DNA from 4 places in the Psychromonas saccharinae genome. Region 2 is predicted to be linked to each of the others. Evidence: riboswitches for the same ligand, from Rfam matches in the RefSeq annotation. Region 2 holds a riboswitch; each other region holds the start of a gene.
The links. Region 2 has a riboswitch for thiamine pyrophosphate ahead of thiD (bifunctional hydroxymethylpyrimidine kinase/phosphomethylpyrimidine kinase). Riboswitches for the same ligand answer to the same signal wherever they lie in the genome.
Positions count from the first base shown of each region.

Region 1: it holds a riboswitch for thiamine pyrophosphate, as region 2 does, so the genes downstream of both, thiC (phosphomethylpyrimidine synthase ThiC) here and thiD (bifunctional hydroxymethylpyrimidine kinase/phosphomethylpyrimidine kinase) in region 2, are expected to answer to the same signal.
Region 3: it holds a riboswitch for thiamine pyrophosphate, as region 2 does, so the genes downstream of both, ACR30L_RS03125 (thiamine-binding protein) here and thiD (bifunctional hydroxymethylpyrimidine kinase/phosphomethylpyrimidine kinase) in region 2, are expected to answer to the same signal.
Region 4: it holds a riboswitch for thiamine pyrophosphate, as region 2 does, so the genes downstream of both, thiB (thiamine ABC transporter substrate binding subunit) here and thiD (bifunctional hydroxymethylpyrimidine kinase/phosphomethylpyrimidine kinase) in region 2, are expected to answer to the same signal.

Region 1 covers NZ_CP195153.1:3,897,665-3,900,828, reverse strand. Annotated here, with positions in the region: gene ACR30L_RS17475 (winged helix-turn-helix domain-containing protein) at 1-516, shown strand, start outside; gene ACR30L_RS17470 (NifB/NifX family molybdenum-iron cluster-binding protein) at 708-1,079, shown strand; gene nqrM ((Na+)-NQR maturation NqrM) at 1,092-1,289, shown strand; TPP riboswitch at 1,549-1,652, shown strand; gene thiC (phosphomethylpyrimidine synthase ThiC) at 1,725-3,164, shown strand, end outside.
Region 2 covers NZ_CP195153.1:2,785,847-2,789,010, reverse strand. Annotated here, with positions in the region: gene ACR30L_RS12370 (DNA translocase FtsK) at 1-526, shown strand, start outside; gene lolA (outer membrane lipoprotein chaperone LolA) at 530-1,147, shown strand; TPP riboswitch at 1,200-1,317, shown strand; gene thiD (bifunctional hydroxymethylpyrimidine kinase/phosphomethylpyrimidine kinase) at 1,386-2,237, shown strand; gene ACR30L_RS12355 (ABC transporter substrate-binding protein) at 2,418-3,164, shown strand, end outside.
Region 3 covers NZ_CP195153.1:695,062-698,225, reverse strand. Annotated here, with positions in the region: gene ACR30L_RS03135 (ABC transporter substrate-binding protein) at 1-938, opposite strand, end outside; gene ACR30L_RS03130 (ABC transporter permease) at 956-1,663, opposite strand; gene ACR30L_RS03125 (thiamine-binding protein) at 1,689-1,985, opposite strand; TPP riboswitch at 2,069-2,170, opposite strand; gene ACR30L_RS03120 (PhoX family protein) at 2,449-3,164, shown strand, end outside.
Region 4 covers NZ_CP195153.1:1,958,337-1,961,500, forward strand. Annotated here, with positions in the region: gene ACR30L_RS08640 (diguanylate cyclase domain-containing protein) at 1-528, opposite strand, end outside; TPP riboswitch at 1,048-1,152, shown strand; gene thiB (thiamine ABC transporter substrate binding subunit) at 1,207-2,193, shown strand; gene thiP (thiamine/thiamine pyrophosphate ABC transporter permease ThiP) at 2,209-3,164, shown strand, end outside.

The DNA of each region.
Region 1 (3,164 bases), 1.1 Mb from region 2:
GATAGCCAAGTTTCTCCTATTTCTAAAGGTGAAAGTGCGGCAAATGAAATCAATTCAATGAAGGTATTGGTTGTTGAAGCTGAAGCTGCAGAACGTATTCAATTAATTGAGCAATTAGAATCAATTGATGTTGCTTACGTTGAAGGTGTTGCTACAACAATTGAAGCTGAACGTTCAGTTGCATTGCAAGATTTTGACCTTATCATTGTTGATTCTTTACTCGCAGATAATGCGGGAATTGAATTAGTTAAACGTATTCGTACGGGTCAAACATCAGCGGCAGCAGATATCAGTATTCTAAGTTCACATTTTGAATTACAACGTGAATTATTAGGTTTGAATTGTCTATTTGATATTCAAGGTTTATTGCTTAAACCATTTGAAGAAAGCCGTTTAAAACAAATGCTAATGGTTGCAAACAAATCTAATGTGGTATTAAAACCGCAAGCAGCTTATGAACTTGTTCCTGTTGATGTACTAGAAACAGCTGTTCAAGCGAAAGCAATTAACGAATAAGTTATCTATTTTTAATATTTAGATAAACTAAAAAGCCTTTAGTGGGAACACTAAGGGCTTTTTGTTGTCTGTTTACTTATAATGCCACTCATTAATAATTAGGTGAGCTATCTTTCTCGCGAAAATTAAGTCACATATTTAATACAGTTGGTTTATTATAAAGTTAATATTATTTGTATAAGGAATTAAAGATGATTTATGCAATTGCCACCAGTGAAAAAAAGCTTTCTCATAAATTTTCAAAAACAGAGCTATTCACTTTTTACAATGAAGAGAATAAAGAAATTGGTGTTTATAAGAACCCCGCCTTAGAAGGTAAAGGCTGTTCTTCTAAACAATCAATTATAGAACTTTTTAATAAAATGCATTGTGATGGTGTTATCGTTCGAAAAATCGGAGAGAACACACTTTCTCGTTTATTAAATGCGGGTATTCAAGTTGAACAGGGGAATACTCGTCATACAACGGAAGAGTTACTTGAAAATGCACGTTTACATACAAGTCCTTTAACTCGTCCGGAGCAAGGCGTTAAAAGCAAAGGTAGTCGTTGTAGTACTCATTAATTGGGAGGAATTATGGAATTTATTATCGCATTTGTTATTTTTTTATTAGTTGTTGTTGCGATGGCGATTGGTGTCATTATGGGTGGTAAACGCATTCAAGGCAGTTGTGGTGGACTTTCTAGTGTGGGAATCGAAAAAAGTTGTGACTGTGAAACCGTGTGTGATGAACATAAACCTACTTTATACCAAATTCAAGAGCCAACTAAATAGCTCAAAGGTAGCTGTCAGTTTTTAGCCTGTCAGCTATCAGTTTTTTATTTTTGATATTCTCTTGCTTCTTACATCATCCCTGAGATGTATCTTCTTCGTTATCATCTTAACTCCTCTGTTACCCCCGAGGTATTTTGATCGGGGTGCTCTTAACACGAGTCAACCCAAACATACTTAGTTTTTCTTTTACTGATGTCTGATAGCTAAAAACTAATCGCTGCTTTTTCCTTTTATTCATCTAATTTTTACTCTATACTGATTTTTCTTGTCGGAGTGCCTTAGGGCTGAGACTGCTTTTAATAAGCGGGATCCGTGGAACCTGATTGGGTTAGTACCTACGAAGGGAACAAGGTGAAGTCACTATTCATGTGATCTTTATACTTTCCACTATTTTTCGACAAGCACTCTTTTTCACTTTAAAAGGTAAAGAATGCTATGTCTACTCAAGTAAATACAAATCTAAAAACGACTAATCGTCATGGCTTATCACGCAAAGAATCGCGTCAAGCTGCGCAAGATTATATCCATAATTTAAATAATGAATCCTACCCTAATTCTGAAAAAATATTTATCAAGGGAGTACTTCATCCAATCAAAGTGGCAATGCGCCAAATTCATCAAAGTGACACCGCTATTGGTGACGATGAACACAATCCAAGTGTTGAAAAAAACGAACCTATTCCTGTTTATGATACTTCAGGTCCCTATACTGATTCAAAAGTACAAATTGATGTGCACCTTGGTTTAGATAAGCTACGCCATAGTTGGATTACTGCACGTGATGATAGTGAAACATTAAGTGGGGTATCTTCAGAATTTGCACTAAAACGCCTAAATGATAATAAATTAGATGAATTACGTTTCGCTCATTTAGCTAAGCCTTTACGTGCTAAAAAAGGGAAAATTGTTACTCAAATGCATTATGCACGTCAGGGAATTATTACGCCTGAAATGGAATACGTTGCGATTAGAGAAAATATGGGGCGCGAACGGATAAAAAATACAGATTTACATTCTCAGCATAAGGGCCATAGTTTTGGTGCGCATTTACAGGAAAATATCACACCTGAATTTGTACGCAGTGAGATTGCGCGTGGTAGAGCGATTATTCCCGCCAATATAAATCATCCTGAATTAGAGCCAATGATTATCGGGCGTAATTTTTTGGTTAAGGTTAATGCGAATATTGGTAATTCTTCGGTGAGTTCTTCCATTGAAGAAGAAGTTGAGAAACTTGTTTGGTCGACATTGTGGGGCGGCGATACGGTTATGGATTTATCAACGGGCCGCAATATTCATGAAACACGAGAATGGATATTACGTAATTCCCCTGTGCCTATTGGTACAGTTCCTATTTATCAAGCACTTGAAAAAGTGAATGGGATTGCTGAAGACCTATCGTGGGAAGTTTTTCGAGATACCTTGATCGAACAAGCAGAGCAAGGCGTGGATTATTTTACGATCCATGCGGGTGTATTATTACGTTTTGTGCCGATGACTGCTAAACGTCTAACGGGAATTGTCTCGCGAGGCGGTTCTATTATGGCCAAATGGTGTTTATCACATCATAAAGAAAACTTTGCCTATCAATATTTCCGTGAAATTTGTTTGATTTGTCAGCAGTATGATGTGTCATTGTCGCTTGGCGATGGTTTGCGTCCTGGTTCTATTGCAGATGCTAATGATCAGGCTCAGTTTGCAGAATTAGAAATTTTAGGTGAGCTCAGTAAGATCGCCTGGGAGCATGATGTTCAGGTGATTATTGAAGGTCCTGGCCATATTCCGATGCAAATGATCAAAGAAAATATGGATAAACAGTTAGAAGACTGCTTTGAAGCACCATTTTATACATTAGGCCCTTTAACGACGGATATT
Region 2 (3,164 bases):
GGTTGATGTTATTACTGGTTTGATTAAAGCCAATATACCAACGCGTATTGCCTTTCAGGTTTCAAGTAAAATTGATTCTCGTACTATTTTAGGACAGCAGGGCGCTGAAACATTACTGGGTCATGGTGATATGCTTTATATGCCACCAGGTGTGGGCGTACCAACACGTGTTCATGGGGCGTTTGTTGATGATCATGAAGTTCATAAAGTGGTTAATGATTGGAAAAAACGTGGTGAGCCGAATTATATTCAAGATATTCTTAATGGTGAAACGTCCTTAGATACGCTTCTTCCTGGTGAAGAAGCTGAAGGAGATGAAGAGATTGATGCGCTATTTGATGAAGTTGTCGCATTTATAACGGAAACACGTAAAGTGTCGATTTCCAGTATTCAACGTAAATTTAGAATTGGTTACAATCGTTCAGCCAGATTGGTTGATCAATTACAAGCACAGGGCGTGATTAGCGCGCCTTCTGGTGCAAATAGCAGTCGTGATGTACTTGCACCACCTCCAGTCAAGGATTAAACAATGAAAAAAATTATTTTAGCGGCATTTTTACTGATAATGACTCCACTTTATGCTGTTTCTGCCACGCAAAGTGATGCTGATTTATTAAAGGAAAAGTTAGCACAGTTTAAGCAAATTAATGCTCAGTTTTCTCAAGTTGTGACGAATGCCGAAGGCAAGGTACTCAATAAAAGCGAAGGGACACTGTCTATTTCTCGCCCTGGTAAATTTCGTTGGGAAGTGTTGACACCAGAACAAGATCTTATTATCTCAGATGGCGTTACCATGTGGATGTACAGTCCTTTTATTGAACAGGTTACCTTGGTCAATTTAAGTGATGCAATTGCAGGTACACCCTTTGTTTTACTTTCTGGGGCCACTCAAGCTCAGTGGGATAAATACACAGTTAAAAAACAAAATGAACAATTTATGATTAAAACGAAAGACGTCAGTGCGCCGCAAAATAGTTTTATTTTTGAATTTGATAAAACGGGGAATATTAGCCGTTTTGAAGTAATTGAAGCACAAGGACAACGTAGTGATTTCGCCTTAACGTACTCTCAAAAAAGTAAAAATATACCTGCAGATTACTTTACTTTTTCGATACCTGAGGGGGTAGAGGTCGACGACCAACGTTAGATTTACGCATACACATAAGTGCAATTCGACCTTTTTCGTTATTGTACTTATATAAATATAGTCGGGGGGCTGTTAAGGCTGAGATTGCGTATTAGTTGATTCACTATTGAGCAAGACCCGTAGAACCTGATTCAGTTAATACTGGCGTAGGGAACTATTATCTTGCTATTTATGCTTTTTGTTAGAAAAAGCAAAGAGTTGCTTGATGTAGATCCTGCTCGCTGGTGAGAGGAAATTTATGTCAAATTCCATTGATTTAGCCACTAATACGACAAAGTCTCCCCCGATTGTCTTAACTATTGCGGGCTCTGATAGCGGTGGGGGTGCCGGTATTCAAGCTGATATTAAGGCTATTTCAGCTACTGGTGGTTATGCGTGTTCGGTGATCACTGCAATAACAGCTCAAAATACGCAATCTGTCAGTGCTATATTTCCAATCCCCCTTGCGTATATTGCAAAGCAACTGGATGCAGTTTTTCTGGATCTTAATATTGTTGCGGTCAAAGTTGGCATGCTAGCCGGCATTGATATTATTAAACTTGTTGCGCAAAAAATAAAACAGTATCGCCCTGCATTTGTTGTTGTTGACCCGGTTATGGTGGCAACCAGTGGTGATTTGTTGTTGCCTTCCTCTGCAATGAATACATTAATATCCGACCTATTTCCATTAGCCCATTTAATTACACCTAATATCCCGGAAGCAGCTGTATTGACTGGGCAAAAATACTCTTTAGAAATCGATAATATAAACAATTTTGTTAACCCATTAAGGGCGTTAACACCTAATGCGATATTATTGAAAGGAGGGCATTTAGCAATGAATGAAATAAGCGTTGATATATTGATTACGCAGGATTCAATTGAATCATTTTCCCGTCGTCGCATTGATACAAAAAATACTCATGGAACGGGTTGTACATTGTCTTCTGCTATTGCTTCTTATTTGGCGCAAGGCCACGACTTATATCAATCTATTATGCTTGCTAAACAATATATTTCATTAGCCATTGCTCATGCAGATGAATTATCCGTTGGTCATGGGCATGGTCCCGTTAATCATTTTTTTCGAGGCCATCAAGATTTACGATAATGTTCGATTGAGATTTTATGCAGTGGTATACCGATTATTTAATGTCTATGGTACTCTCTTGCACCATCCCTATATTTGGCGGAGTGATTTTTTAATTAATCGTAATCGGTTTTATTAAAAAATAATTGTGCATTAAAAGCGTCAAGTATCTTATATGTAAAAGGCATAGAAGGAACATTAATGAAATTCAATAAACTATTAACAATTATCCTGTTGATTGTCACTACTATGTCATCATCGGTGATGGCTAAGAATAAAAAAGTAACTTTAATGCTCGATTGGTTTGTTAATCCAAACCATGGGCCGATTGTTATCGCTCAGCTACGTGGATACTTTAAGGCACAAGGTCTTGATATTGATATTCAACAGCCTGAAGATCCGAGTATGCCTGCTAAGTTGGTTGCAGAGGGGAAAGTTGACCTCGCTGTTTCCTATCAACCAAGTTTGATTATGGATGTTGCTGCCGGTTTACCACTTATTCGAACGGCTACGTTAATTGCGACCCCACTTAATGCATTAACAGTATTAGATAATAGTCATATTAAAGGGTTAACCGACCTCAAAGGTAAAAAAATTGGTATATCCGTAGTTGGCAATGAGCAAGCGGCATTAGGGCCGATGTTAATGTCGCATAATGTACAGCTTACCGATGTTGAAATAGTAAATGTTGGCATGAATTTAACCACTTCCCTGGCTTCTGGTGAAGTAGATGCAATCTGGGGGGGATTTCGAAACTTTGAAGCTACTCATTTGGCATTAGAAGGCATTCAAACTAAAAGTTTTTTTCCAGAAGAACATGGGGTGCCTGTTTATGATGAGCTTATATTGATTGCGAATGCTAAAAATTATGATAAGCACGTTGTAATCGCATTTAATAACGCATTAGAGCAAGCTGCTAATTATATTGTTAATCATCAAGATGAATCA
Region 3 (3,164 bases), 2.1 Mb from region 2:
GGAATTGGCGTTTTCAACACCTTAACTTGGTATAACCAATCGTAAAATGCATTCCATCTTTTAGGGTCAAACTCTCCCCAATGTGCAGCTTCGGCTTGATATTGATCCGCTAGCCATTGTTGGCTTTTCATCACTAATTTTTCATCTAACTCGGGCACAAGTTTGGTTAAAATTTTAGCCGCTTGATTGGGATGAGCCATCGCAAATTGATAGCCTTTTTCGGTCGCACGTAAAAATGCTTTTGCTTGTTCAGGATTCGCTTTAAGGTACTCATCGCCTGCAATTAAAATCGGATTATAATAGTCAAGTTCAGGTGCATAATCTTTAAACGCCATGAAGTTAGTCTCTACTCCGGCAATATCAGCTCTAATTTTATCCCACGCATAGTAAACCCAAACACTATCGACATTGGTTTGAATGGCTGAAATAGCATCGGCCACGGTACTTGGAATTAATGTTAGTTTTGAATAATCGCCACCATCGGACTCGATTAACTCCTTCATCATCGCTTTTTCAATGGCCATATCCCAAGTTGCGTATTTATGTCCAGCTAATGCTTTAGGTCGTGTAATTCCAGAAGACGCTAATGTAACAAGGCCCGATGTATTATGTTGAATTAACGCAGCAATAGCAGTCACTGGCACCTTATTTCTTCGAGTAAAGGCCGGCACTAAAGAGTCTTGAAAACTCACACCAAATTGGGCGCGCCCACTCGCAATTAACATCGCAGCATCACCATCACTTGGCTGAGCAATATCCACTTTAAGCCCTTCTGCTTCGTAATACCCCTTTTCCTGTGCGACATAAACTCCGGTATGATTTGTATTGGGCGTCCAATCTAACAAAAACGTAATAGGTACTAATGTATTATTTTCGTCCGCAGCCATAACGTTACAGCTGATACATATCGACATAACGATATAAAGTAAGTTTTTCATCTATTTATCTTCCTTAATTATTTTGCTCTTTCCCATTTAAGGGCAGTATATTTTAATAAATCTATTAATTTCATCAGCACTAAACTTAAGATCGAAATCAGGAATATAACCGCAAACATTTCATCGAATGCATAGGATTTTTTGACTCGAATCATATAGACGCCTAACCCTTCAAACCCGCCAAGCCATTCAGAAATAACGGCAGCGACAATAGAGTAAGTAACAGAGATTTTGAGACTCGAAAAGAAATGAGTCATCGACCCCGGCAGCTTTATATATCGAAATATTTGCAGCTTTCCCGCCCCCATTGCTCGCATTAAATCAACCATATCTTTATCTGCTGATTTAAAACCATCGAGTAACCCTATTGTGATAGGAAAAAAGGTGGTTAACGCAACCAATACCATTTTAGGCGCCATGCCATACCCCATCCACAGTACTAACAGCGGTGCAATAGCAATGGTTGGAATGGTTTGAGTAAGCACAACTAATGGGTAAAAACTGCGATAGGCAAAGTTGAATTCATCCATTAAAACAGCAACGATAAAACCAACAATAATTCCTAAGCTCAATCCCCAAAAAGCTTCCACTAGGGTGACACTTGTATGTTGCATTAAAAGTGAAAAATCACGGATAAAGGCGTGGGCAACATCAAGAGGAGATGGCAGCATAAAAGCAGGCACAATATTTTCTGCACAAATAAACGCCCATATCCCAATAAGCAAAAGCAGTGTGCCAATAGGGATGCATTTATTGATGATGTTTAGTGACCTTTTTATCAATAGATAATACGTCACCTTCCGGGTGGTAAGTCACTTTGATATAAGATGCAACGCCCGGTGTGCCAGCATTAATTGCAATTTTGTGGCATTCTTTTAATACATCAAATAATTGGTCAAAATCACCTTCAATAGAGGTTTCACAGGGGCCAACGTAATAACTTAACCCAGTGCTTTTTATATAATCGATAACGTTATCAACCACGCGGATGATTTCATCTTTATCGACGGTTTCTGGTAATATTTGAATGGCAACACTTGCTTCCATCGGTTTAATCCTTTCGTAAAAATTAACAATGAAAGAATATAAAGCAAAAAAAAGCCCCACTATTAACAATAATAGTAGGGCCTGAATTCTCAGTATAATCTCCCTACGCCGGCATAACCCGGATCAGGTAATAAGGGTCAAACTCTATGAGTTCTCTCAGCCGCTAGGCCCCCCCGATTCCAAAATCAGAATAGATAACCTTGATTTTATTGTCAATAGAAAGGTCACGATAAAATCACTTCCAAAAAAGGAAGCATAAAGCTGATGACAATATCGACATGATTAAATGTTTAATAAAAATATAAATCCGTAACAAACCTGTCACATTACGGTGCTAGCCTAGCAGTCATTCTAAAACCAATTGTATTAAATATGTGATCTAAATTTTGCGCAGGAAAATAGATCAGCTAATTATTACGATTGGTATAAATACCCGACTTCTAAATATTAACTAGGTAATCCCATGACAAACTCATTAGATAAAGACACTGATTTTAGCAAGATGGTGAATGCACGTTTATCTCGACGTGGTTTTTTATTCGGTTCAGCAGCCATCGGCGCGGGGACATTTTTAGCCTTGAACCCAGTGGCAAAAGCAATTGCAGGAAGCATAAATAGCCCATTATTAAATTTCACGGCAATTCCAACTTCAACGGCTGACACAATAACCGTACCAGCAGGTTATACCACGCGTAATTTAATGTCTTGGGGTGACCCTATTTTTGCCAATGCTCCTGCGTTTAATGCCGATGGCCAACAAAACTCAACGGCACAGGCAATGCAATTTGGTGATAATACCGATGGTATGAGCTTATTTCCAATGTCCAAAGACCGAGCTCTACTGGCTGTTAATAATGAATACACTAATTATAAATTTCTTTTTCCACATCAAGGTAAATCAATGACAGCCGACGATGTAAAAAAAGCACAAGCTGCATTAGGTGTCACAATTGTCGAAATAGGTAAACAAAATGGACAATGGGTTATGGATAAAAACGGCAAACTAAATCGCCGTATCACTGCAAATACAGAAATGTTAATGACAGGGCCAGCGACAGGTCATGAGCTATTAAAGACAAAAGCTGATCCAACCGGTACAAAAATACTCGGTACCATTAATAATTGTTCAAACGGACAAACCCCATGGGGCACTTACCTAACCTGTGAAGAAAACTTCAA
Region 4 (3,164 bases), 830 kb from region 2:
AAATACTATTTTGTCCATTCCCGTTAAGAAAGCATTTTCGGAGAACGGTAATCTTGCAATCGTATTTTGTAGATGTTGTTTTTCATCGGTTGTGAGTACGATTTTCGTTATGTTAAGCATGGTTTGAAAGTGAGACTCTATTTGAGCAAATAAAGCTTTTATTTCGGTGCTATTTTTAGCGCGTAAATTGAGTGCTTTATTGCCATTAATCAATCCATCATGTGATGTTTGCCATAATGCAGTGGTTTTTTTTAGTTCACTGCGATAGCGATTTGTTTGCTCAAACGAGGAGGTTGATAAAATATAATAACTTAATTTAGTGATTTTCTGGCTTAACATGCGCTGTCTGCCAGCAAGGTTTATTGTATCGGAATCATGAACTAAATTAGATAATAGCGACTGCATAACAATTTGCGATAAAATAATAAGAATGGCGATGAGAGATAATGCTGTTTTATAGCGATTTCGTAACTTTTTGATCGATGGATATATTGGCTGTTGGTGAATATTCGAATGCGTCGGGGGCATAATTATTATTCCTTCCGTGTTTAATTCTTTATGCAGTATGGAAATTCAAATAGTGTAAAAAGAGTATAGCTCACATATTTTAAATATATTTGATATCTATACCCGTTACCATTCAAGATGCAGAAATCAGCAAGATGAGAGGTGAGCAGATTCTAGGCATAAAGGTGAAGATCTAACGGGTTAAATCGAGACTTTATAACAACGAAGATGTTTGCCTCTCATCTTGCCCTGCGGGTCACTAGCTCGAACACCAATACTGCGTTATAACATTCGATAAGGGCTAGCCATTGCCATCATGTTACGCCTTGCCTTGGTATCCGAGCTAGTGACTGATAAACGCATCTTGATTGGTAACGGGTATATATTTTATAATTATTACTGAAAAAATCAGCGTCTATCAATTCGATCCTTAACTCATCTGTTTGTTGATAGATATACGGTCTATTGATGTCTTAATTATCAGTAGTCGCTAGAAAGCGTAAATAAGTATTATTTAACTCAACCTTTTGTGTATAATAATAATTCTCAACGGGGTGCTTATTTTTTAGGCTGAGATTGTTTGTAAAACTTACCCGTCGACCTGAACCAGATAATACTGGCGTAGGAATTGAGCTAATCTTTGACCTTTATTGATAGCCACTTTCTATGCTCATGTCCAGACTATATATGGAGTGCATAGTGAAAAAAATCCTTTCTGTTGTTGCTGTATCAACCCTTATTTCAATGCCGGCTTTGGCTGATAAATTAGTTGTTTATACGTACGATTCCTTCGCGTCCGATTGGGGCCCCGGTCCTAAAGTTAAAGCTGCATTTGAATCTCAATGTGACTGTGAGCTTGAATTTGTTGCCCTTGATGATGGGGTTTCTATTTTAAATCGTCTTCGTCTTGAAGGTGAAAATAGTAAAGCGGATGTGATACTTGGGCTTGATAATAATAGTATGAGCGTAGCAAAAAATACGGGACTATTAGCTGAACATAAAGTCGATATGACCAATATCACTTTACCCGGTGGTTGGGAAGATAAAACCTTTATTCCTTTTGATTATGGTTATTTTGCCTTTGTTTATAATAAAGAAAAATTGGCAAATCCACCAAAAAGTTTAAAGGAACTGGTGGAAGAGCGTAATGATATTAAAGTTATCTACCAAGATCCACGCACCTCTACACCGGGCCAAGGGCTAATGTTGTGGATGAAATGGGTATATGGCGATAAAGCGCAGGATGCTTGGTCAATGCTAACCAAAAAAACAGTGACGGTAACGAAAGGTTGGTCTGAAGCTTATAATATGTTCCTAGAAGGGGAAGCTGATATGGTACTTTCTTATACCACATCACCGGCATATCATATTATTGCAGAAGAAAATACACAGTATGCAGCGGCTAGTTTTTCAGAAGGTAATTATGAACAGGTCGAAGTTGCTGCTAAAGTAAAAAGTAGTCATCATCCCGTTCTTGCTGATCAATTTATGCAATTTATTATCAGCAAAGAGTTTCAATCGATTATTCCAACGAGTAATTGGATGTATCCGGTCATTGATGTTGATTTACCCGATGGGTTTAAGCAATTATCCAAACCAAGCAAATCTTATTATTTCCCTGATAACGAAGTCGCTAACCATAATAAAGCATGGATAAAAGAATGGTTGAATGGGTCAATTGAGTAAGTGTGATATTAATTAATGCATAGATCGCGTCATTTTATACCCGGTATTATTACTGCCGGGTTTATTTTTGTGTTTGTTGCTGCTTCGCTAGTGGGGTTATTATCACATTCGTCTAGTTTTAATCCGACGGCGCTTTGGTCTGACACTTATTACCGGCATATTACGTTATTTAGTTTTTATCAGTCGTTTATATCAACATTGTTAAGTGTTGTCTTGGCCATTCCCGTTGCGCATGCCTTATCTCGCCGTCATTTCTTTGCTAAAAAAATGCTATTGAAGCTATTTGCAACGACCCTTGTGCTGCCAGTGTTAGTTGGCATTTTTGGTTTACTTGCAATCTATGGTAACAGTGGGGTGATTTCGGATATTTTTAATTATTTTGATAAACAACTGCCTTTTTCAATTTATGGGTTAAATGGCATTCTATTGGCTCATGTATTTTTTAATTTACCCTTTGCTGCGCGGTTATTTTTACAATCATTACAATCGATTCCGACTGAACATCATAAATTATCTGCTCACCTTGGTATATATCACTGGAATAAATTTAAATTAATCGAGTGGCCTGTTATACGTCAACAATTACCGCATGTTTGCGGGTTAGTGTTTATGCTTTGTTTTACAAGCTTTGCCACGGTCATGGCATTGGGGGGCGGCCCTAAATCAACGACGATTGAGTTGGCTATTTATCAGGCCATTAAATTCGATTTTGATTTACAATCGGGGGCATTATTAGCTCTCTGGCAAATGTTTCTTTGTGCAGGGTTAGTCTTATATATACAAAGTTTTTCGAAGGTGATTGCGGTGACCAGTGAAGAACGGCAAGACAAATTACCATTATTTGCAGATAGTAAACGCGCTTTGCTGTGGGATGTTAGTTGGATAACTCTGGTGACTTTATTTGTTATTCCTCCTTTATTGATGGTAATTTTCAGTGGCATTAATACTCAATTTATCGATGTAGTGACAGG